Regions from separate parts of the Mesorhizobium loti R88b genome, predicted to be linked through region 3. Evidence: predicted binding sites of a transcription regulator. Region 3 holds the regulator's gene; each other region holds the start of a gene.
The links. The regulator PhoB, encoded in region 3, activates phosphate uptake and scavenging genes when phosphate is short. The targets are predictions, from matches to a motif close to TGTCATNNANCTGTCAT.
Positions count from the first base shown of each region.

Region 1 (2,202 bases), 1.7 Mb from region 3:
ATGCTGCGGCGGCAGCGTGCTTGCCACGGACGGATCGGCCAGCGCCTTGTCGCCGCCCTCGGCCGGCTTGTTGTTGCTCGGCTGATAGGGCGGCTGCATGGTGTTGACGGCGTAGAAATCGGGCGTGATGGCGCCGTCATTGACGAATTTCGGCGCGCCGCCAAGGGCCGAGGCCGGCGAATTGTCGGCCACCTTCAGCGTCTTGCCATCGGCCTCGACGACGGCGATCTGCCCCTTCACCGGGCTGGTGTCGGCGTGCGGATAGACCGGCGCGCAGGCGCAGGCGAGCTGGAAATGGTTGAGGAAGGAGCCGCCGAAGGCGCCCTGGAAGAAATTGTCGGCCAAGACGTATTTCTTCGCCACCGCCCACATCGGCAGGCCGGAGCCATCATAGTGGCCCATGACGAGACCGCCGGAATCGGCCCAGGCGACGAACTTGTCGTTCTTGCCCGCATCGATCTGCATCTGCTCCTGGTAGAAGCGATGCCAGAGGTCGCGCGTGACGACCGATGTCTTCTCGTTGAAGCCGCTGGCATCGTCGATGGCGAAGCTGGCATTGGCGAGATGCGCCGACTGCGCCTCGGTCACCGGTGGCGTCACCCCCTTGGCGGTCAGCCCGCCCCAGGCCGGCGGCAGTTCGGTGAGGGGCTTGCCGTCACGGTCGAGCTGGCGCGCCTGGTCGGCCGAGACATTGGCCAGCCCATTGGCGCCGGGAAAGCCGCCATAGAGATTATCGAAGCTGCGGTTCTCGGCATAGAGGACGACGACGGTGTCGATCTTGTCGTAGCCGGGAGGGGCGGCATGGGCCGCGTTGGCGAACGATGCCAAGGCCGTGGAGGCAAGGCAGAGCGAGAGAAAGGACCTGGTCATGGGAAGACGCCTCGTGGCTGGAGGAACTTTTGGACGCTAGGACTGGTGCTTGTCAGCTTTGTGACATCTCGGCGGATGCGTGTGGATAGCAGGAAATGTCGGCGGGACAGAGGGGGCGCGACGGATCACGACCTATCCGAACGAGCAGTCGAGACGCACGGTCATCAATTCGTAGCAAACCCAGTCCCACATTGGCGGAACAGAAACGGACCAGCCGACATGCCAGCAGCACAATGGAAAAAACGCGCCATCGCGGCATCGATGCTGGCCATCGCCGCGATCTCCTCTGCCACGACAGTCAGCGCCGGAACCGGCACCGTCCACCCCGGCCCGCTATCGCGCGCCGACGCCTTCGCCCGCGCCCAGGCACTCACCGCGCTTGGCAAAAAAATGTTCTTCGACCCGGCGCTGTCGGCCTCGGGCAGGCAGGCCTGTTCATCCTGCCATGATCCGCATCATGCCTTCGGCCCGGCCTCGGCGCCGGTCGAAATGGGCGGGCCGAACGTCGATCAGCCGGGCGTGCGCGCCGTTCCCTCGCTGCGCTATCTCCAGGCCGCACCCGCCTTCACCGAGCATTTCTACGATTCCGACGACGAGGGTGACGAGAGCGTCGACAATGGCCCGACCGGCGGCCTGACCTGGGACGGCCGCGCCGACCACGGCAGGGACCAGGCGAAGATCCCGCTACTCTCGCCCTTCGAGATGGCCAACAAGGATGAGGCCGCCGTCACATCAGCCTTGCGCAAGTCAGCCTATGCCGGTGAGTTCAAGGCAACCTTCGGCGGCGACGTCTTCGACCATCCCCGCGATGCCTTCGACGCAGCAGCCGAGGCACTCGGCACCTTCGAGCAGAGTGCCGCCGACTTCTATCCTTATTCCAGCCGCTACGACGCCTTCCTCGCCGGCAAGGCTGAGCTCACGACGCAGGAAATGCGCGGCCGTGCGCTGTTCGAGGACGAGACCAAGGGCAATTGCGCCAGCTGTCATCTGAGTGAACCGGCCAATGACGGCGAGCCGCCGCAATTCACCGATTTCGGCCTGATCGCCATCGCCGTGCCGCGCAACGCTTCCATCCCGGCCAATGCCGATCCCGCCTATATCGATCTCGGCCTGTGCGGCCCGCTGCGCACCGATTTTCGTGGCCGGTCCGAATATTGCGGCCTGTTCAAGACGCCGACGCTGCGCAATGTCGCGCTGCGCAAGAGCTTCTTCCACAATGGCACCTTCCACACGCTGCGCGACGCGGTCGCCTTCTACGCCACCCGCGATACGGATCCAGGCCATTGGTACCCCAGAAATGCCGACGGCACCGTCAGAAAATATGACGATCTG
Region 1 is NZ_CP033367.1:3,363,285-3,365,486, reverse strand. It holds gene EB235_RS16405 (acid phosphatase) at 1-870, opposite strand, end outside; gene EB235_RS16400 (cytochrome-c peroxidase) at 1,132-2,202, shown strand, end outside.
Region 1: EB235_RS16405 (acid phosphatase) is a predicted target of PhoB. The motif match lies at 920-936, and genes of this name have one in related genera.

Region 2 (2,202 bases), 1.7 Mb from region 3:
GCTGCCGCCAGCGCAAGCACCAGCGGCACCACTGCGCCAGTCAGGATTTCAGGCGCGAAGAACAGCGGGAAGGTGACGCGGCGCAGCCGTGCCCAACGAGCCTGGCGCGACCAGATTTCACCAAGCCTGCGCCGGCCGAGCGGCTGTTCGAAGGGCGCGGCGACGAGATTGACGCGCAGGCCAAGGCTGTTGACCAGCTTGGTCGCGGCGGCGTCCTCGGCGATTTCGGCGGCCAGCGCACGGATGCCGCCATTGGCATCAAGCATCGGCTTGTTCCACAGCATGCTCTTGCCCTGGGCAAAGCCCAGGCCGAGCGCCTCGCCGGCATACTGCCAGCGCGCCTGCAGCGTGTTGAGGAAGGCGCATTCGACTTCGGCCCAGAAACCATCCGGCCGTGAGCCGATCGGTGTCGAGCAGACAAGGCCGGTATCCGGCCGCCACGCCGCCATCAGATGCTGGACATAGTCTCTTGGCATAAGCACGTTGGAATCGGCAAGAATGACCCAGTTGTGCCGCGCGGCTTCCCAGCCCTTGACGCAATTGTTGAGCTTGGGATTGGCGCTGACGCGGTCGTCACCGATCAACAGCCGGGCCGGGACCTTCGGGAAACGGGCGATGGCTTGTCTGATCAGCCTGACCACCGGATCGTCGGCATGGGCGACGCAGAAGATGAGTTCGTAGCGCGGCCAGTCGAGCGAGAAGGCGCGCTCCAGCGTCTCCTGCGTGAACGGTTCGACGCCGCGCGACGGTACGATGATGGATACCAGTTGCGATTTGCTCGCCGGCGGCGCGATCGTGACGCGCCGTTTCAGCTGTGAAGCCGCGAGCATGATGCTGGCAGCGTTTACGACAATCAGAGCAGTCGAAAGCGAGGCGGCTATGACAGTGAGTTCCATCGAGATCTGGTCACTCCAGAAAAGACGGCCCGCATGACAGGCGTTTTCAACAGTCGAAAGAGCGCCGAGTCGCCCGGTTCGTGCACACCACCATTATCGTGTGTCACTTAAATGACATTCTTTGCCGGCACCTGCCCTTCGAGGACAGCCGCGACAAGACGCGCACGTTGACCTGCTTGCCGGGAGCGCCGAAGGTTCTGTTTGTTTGATCATGATCTTTTCCGAAAACCGGTTCCCACTTTTCGGGATCATGTTCGGGAATGTTTTGGAGCCGCTTATGTATCGCGCCGTCACGCGCAAGATCGAAGTTCAGGTCAGGCCGTTCTATCTTGAGGATCGCTCGGACCCTTCCGAGAACCGCTATGTCTGGGGCTATCAGATAACGATCGACAATCAGTCGGACGAATTCGTGCAGCTTCTGTCGCGCTATTGGCACATCACCGATGGCACCGGCCGGGTCGAGGAAGTGCGCGGGCCGGGCGTCGTCGGCGACCAGCCCGAACTCAATCCCGGCGACAGCTATCAGTATACATCGGGCTGCCCACTCTCGACGCCGTCAGGGATCATGGTCGGGCGCTATACGATGCGCAACAAGCGCGGCGAGACATTCGACATTGCCATCCCGGCGTTTTCGCTGGACCTGCCGGGGACAAGGCGGACGGTGAATTAGCCCCTTTCTCCCCGTCACTATACGGGGAGAAATGCCCGGCAGGGCAATGAGGGGCGGCGTCAACCTTCCGGAGATATGTCCATGACGAGGTCTGCGCGCGGCTACCTGCCAAAGTTCGCGCTGCCCCTCATCCGCCTGCCGGCACCTTCTCCCCGTATAGTGACGGGGAGAAGGAAGCTCCTTTACTGCGCTGCAAACTCCGCTGGGTCGAAGTCGTATTGCGTCGAGCAGAATTCGCAGGCGACATGGATGCCGCCATCCTCGGTCGAGTCCTTGATCTCCTGTGCGGAGAACCCCTCGAGGATACCGCGGATCTTAGCCCTGGAGCATGAGCACTGATCGGCAACGGGCACGCCGCCGAAGACGCGCACGCCATGCTCGTGGAACAGGCGATAGAGCAGCCGTTCGGCGCCGATCGTTGGATCGATCAGCTCGGTCGGCTCGATGGTGCCGAGCAGCGCCAGCAGCTCCTGCCAGGAATTGTCGGCCGGGTCATGGATCTCCTCGCGCGGATCGCCATCGCCACCCGGCAGGTCCGGCACGCGCATGCGCTCGGGCGACTGCGGCAGGAACTGCGCCAGGATGCCACCGGCACGCCACTGTTCACGCGCGCCGCCAGGGCCGGGCGTCAAAAGC
Region 2 is NZ_CP033367.1:7,143,915-7,146,116, forward strand. It holds gene EB235_RS34285 (ceramide glucosyltransferase) at 1-896, opposite strand, end outside; gene apaG (Co2+/Mg2+ efflux protein ApaG) at 1,174-1,566, shown strand; gene EB235_RS34295 (Hsp33 family molecular chaperone) at 1,749-2,202, opposite strand, start outside.
Region 2: EB235_RS34285 (ceramide glucosyltransferase) is a predicted target of PhoB. The motif match lies at 997-1,013, and genes of this name have one in related genera.

Region 3 (2,202 bases):
CTCATGCTGAAGGAACCGACCATTGCACAAAGAGCCAAAGTCCCGACATGCCGGGTATGGCAATTGCAATGGCTGTGTCGGTCCATGTGCTGGCAGAACGACTTTGCAATGCCGAGCACACACCTCTGTGGCCGTGGCTCGCCGACGTTTATGAAAAGTCTGAGTGCCTGTCACACGCCGCAAGTGTTGAAAAGGCGAAGAGCGACGAAGCTAAAGTCGCCTCGATGGGTGTGGCCGATGCGATGGAAGGCTTGGGCCTGGAGCAAGCCAAGACTCATGACCTTGAACATGCTGACACCCACGTGAAAGAGCTTGCGCTGTCAGAATTAGGCGGGTGTGCCGGAGTGATAGGACTTTTGAAACAAATCGATAACAGCGATAAGCAATAAGTCGACGAACTGATCGTGCAAGCAATCTGTTTTGACTCCAGCCTCACCGCTCTCTCGAGAGCGATCAGATGCTCATCGGCCAGCATCAAGAACTGCATGATGTATTGCACGACTTCGGTGCAGGCGTTCGACAGCGCTGTGAGTTCGAAGCCGTGAGGCGACTTGGTGTCGGGCTGTATGACGGCCGGCCGTAGTAGCCCACGGCGGCGACGAGATTGGCGAGAAGCATCGCCTTCCTGCCCGGAGAACCTCCGTAGGACCTTCCGCGCCGAAAGACCTAATCTTCCCGGATCGCGTAACCCGCCCCACGGATGGTGCGGATCACATCCGGCATACGGCCATTGTTGACCGCCTTGCGCAGGCGGCCGACATGCACGTCGACCGTGCGCTCGTCGATGTAGATCGTCTCGCCCCAGACATTGTCGAGCAGCTGGCTGCGCGAGAACACGCGGCCGGGATGGCGCATCATGAATTCGAGCAGGCGGAATTCGGTCGGCCCGAGCCGGATCTCGCTTTTCTTGCGATAGACCCGGTGTGATTCACGATCGAGCACGATGTCGCCGACCTTGAGTACGCTGGACAGCACTTCCGGCTTGGCGCGGCGCAGCAGCGCCTTGATGCGGGCCATGAATTCCGGCGTCGAGAACGGCTTGACCAGATAATCGTCGGCACCGGTCGAAAGGCCGCGCACGCGGTCGCTTTCCTCGCCCCGCGCCGTCAGCATGATGATCGGCAGCCGCTCGGTCTCGGGCCGCATTCTTAGCCGACGACAGAGTTCGATGCCGGACACCGCCGGCACCATCCAATCGAGCACCAGAAGGTCGGGGACGTTTTCCTGCAGCCGGATTTCGGCTTCGTCGCCGCGCGTCACCACCTCGACCTGGTAACCTTCAGATTCCAGATTGTAGCGGAGGAGCACGCCTAGCGGCTCCTCATCCTCCACCACCATGATGCGTGGCGCGATCATCGGCTTGTCACCCTGTTATGCCGCCGGCGCCGACATTGCGGTCTCGTCCTGCTTCGGGCGATTGGCGGGCAGCTGCGTGCCGGTCAGCACATAATACGCATTTTCGGCGATGTTGGTCACGTGGTCGCCGATGCGCTCGAGATTCTTGGCGCAGAACAACAGATGAGTGCACGCCGTGATGTTGCGCGGATCTTCCATCATGTATGTCAACAGCTCGCGGAACACCGAGGTGTATTTGACGTCGATGCGCTCGTCGTCATTCCTCAGCTTGGCGAGTGCCGCGCCGTCACCCGCCGCATACTCCTCGACCACGCCATGCACCTGGATCAGCACCAGCTGCGCCATGGCATCGATGGAGTGCGACAGGTCGCGCGGCGTGGCGCTGAGACCGACGGTGCCGACGCGCTTGGCGATGTTCTTGGCAAGGTCGCCGATGCGTTCGAGGTCGCCGGCCATGCGGATCGAGCCGACGACATGGCGCAGATCGTCGGCCATCGGCTGGCGCTTGGCGATCAGCGTGATGGCGCGGTCGTCGAGTTCGCGTTGGCGGGCATCCATGATGGCGTCGTCGGAGACGACTCGCTGGGCAAGAGCATTGTCGGAGTTCAGCAGCGCCTTGGTGGCGCCGCCGACCATCGAGCCGGCGAGATCGCCCATATCGCTGATCAGCCTGCTGATTTGTCCGAGCTCCTCGTCGAAGGCTGCAACCGTGTGTTCGGCCATGATCCTGGTCCTCGTATGCGTGCGATCAGCCGAAGCGGCCGGTGATGTAGTCCTGCGTGCGCTTCTCGCGGGGCGAAGTGAAGATCTTCTCGGTCTTGTCGAACTCGACCAGTTCGCCCAGAT
Region 3 is NZ_CP033367.1:1,683,866-1,686,067, reverse strand. It holds gene EB235_RS08270 (hypothetical protein) at 1-389, shown strand, start outside; gene phoB (phosphate regulon transcriptional regulator PhoB) at 667-1,356, opposite strand; gene phoU (phosphate signaling complex protein PhoU) at 1,372-2,079, opposite strand; gene pstB (phosphate ABC transporter ATP-binding protein PstB) at 2,105-2,202, opposite strand, start outside.

Region 4 (2,202 bases), 710 kb from region 3:
GACGATCGGCAGCCAGTCCACCGTGCCGTCCTCGGCGAATTTGGCGACATGCAGCGTGCCGTCGTCGAGCAGGTCCTTGTTGGCGGCATGGTCGTTGGCGTTGAAGCGGCCTGTGGTGACGAATTTGTAGACATAGTCGAAGCGCTCGTCGTCGCCGAGATAGAAGACGACGCGGCCATCCCTGGCGACGATCGATTCGGCGCCCTCATGCTTGAAGCGGCCCATGGCGGTGCGCTTGCGAGGGGTCGAGGTCGGATCGTTGACGTCGACTTCGACGATCCAGCCGAACCGGTTGGGTTCGTTCGGCTCCCTGGCCAGGTTGAAGCGGTCGTGATGCGCACCCCATTCATAGGCGCCTTCCGGAATGCCGAGACGCTTGTAGTTGGCGGCTTCCTTGTGGCCTTCCGGCAGTTCGCCGGCGAAGTAGCCGTGGATGTTCTCCTCGGCCATGACATAGGTGCCCCACGGCGTGACGCCGCCGGCGCAGTTGTTCATGGTGCCGAACACCTTGGTACCGGATGGGTCGGCATTGGTCTTGACGCGGTCGTGGCCGGCGACCGGGCCCGACATCGCCATTTCGGTGGTCGAGGTGATGCGGCGGTTGAGCTTGCCGTCGCGCACCACTTGCCATTTGCCGGACACTTTGCGGATCTCGACGATGGTGCCGCCATGGGCCGCCATTTCGACGTCGACCTGCTCCTTCGACAGCAGCGCGAGTTCGGGCTTCTTCTTGCCGTCCTTCTCGACGATCGTGACGATGCCCGGGAACATCAAATGCGGGTTGGTGTATTCGTGGTTAACCACCAGCAGGCCGTGCTCGGCCGAGCCGTCGATCGCGATGTAGCCGACATAGTCGTTGTTGTAGCCGAACTGCCTGGCCTGTGCCTGCGCCGACTGCTTGGTCGGATCGAACTCCGGCGAATCGGCAAACAGCGGATCGCCCCAGCGCAACAGCACGTCGGCATCATAACCCGGCGCGACATGGTGCTTGTCGTCGATGCCGGCCTGGAGCTCGTCGAATTTGAAGGCCGAGCCTTCCGCGGCGCGGGCATCGTCGGCGGCGACAAGCGCGAGCGGGCTGACCGTGGCCGCAATGGCCGAGACGGCCAGCGACCCCCTGAGGAAGTCCCGGCGCGAGAACCTGGCGGCTATGATCTCGCCCATGGTGCGGTTGTCCGTTGGGTTGACGGCCGGGCCGTCATTCTCCTCGAGCTGGCTGGTGCGGAATCGGCTGTCAGGGGAGCGGTGGTCGGTCATGATCTGTCCTCTGGCTTGTTGGCGTGGCTGGATGTGACCTTTCGAGCCCTAATGCCTGCTGATCACATTTTCGTGACATTAAGAATCGTGCAAGCTCATTCGGCACCCGCACCCGCCTCGTCGGCAAAGGTTTTTCTGGCGACGGTGTGCCGCCGGGCCTTTGGTCCGAGGTCGGTCCCTTCATAAGTCTTGGCTGGCGCGGCATCGGTCGTGGGCCGGTTACATCACGTCTCTCAATCAGCGATGGTCTCGGCACCTGCAACGCCGGTTCGAGATCCGCCGGCATGATTGAAAGGAACCGAGATGCGCAAATCGATCACGACCCGTTGGCTGGTATTGAGAGCGGCATCAGCCTTGGCGTTGACCATCGCCCCTTATCAACTGGCGCTTCATGGCTCGGCGGTCGGCGTGGTCGCCGCAAGTGCTTATGCCAAGGATGGGGGACATGGCGGCGGTGGCGATGGGGGCGGCGGTGGCGATGGGGGCGGAAGTGGCGGCAGCAGCGGAAACGGTGGCGGCGGCGGTGATGGCGGCGGCAACGACGACGGTGCCGGTGACGATCACGGCGGCACCAACAATTCCGGACCCGGCACGGGCCAGCACGACGACGACGGCCCTGACGACAACGGCCATCACGTCAATGCGGCGACCGGCGACAAGGTCGAAGCAGAGGGCAACAAGATCGAGGTCGAACATGTCGACGGCACCAAGGAGGAGATCGAGAACGGCCGTTTCGAAATGAAGGATTCGCTCGGCCGCACAATCGTCGAAAGGCCGGCGACGCCGGCAGATTTCAGCCGCCTGCAGTCTTTGTGAGGCGAGCCAACAGGCAACGGCCCGCATCACACGTCACCTCCGCCGCACCCCGGCGGGGGTGACTTTCCGCGTCACCTCGATATCACGAATGCCAGCAGGACGATGACAAGGTTGAGGTCCAGCATCACG
Region 4 is NZ_CP033367.1:977,353-979,554, reverse strand. It holds gene EB235_RS04655 (PhoX family protein) at 1-1,257, opposite strand, end outside; gene EB235_RS04650 (hypothetical protein) at 1,561-2,073, shown strand.
Region 4: EB235_RS04655 (PhoX family protein) is a predicted target of PhoB. The motif match lies at 1,319-1,335, and genes of this name have one in related genera.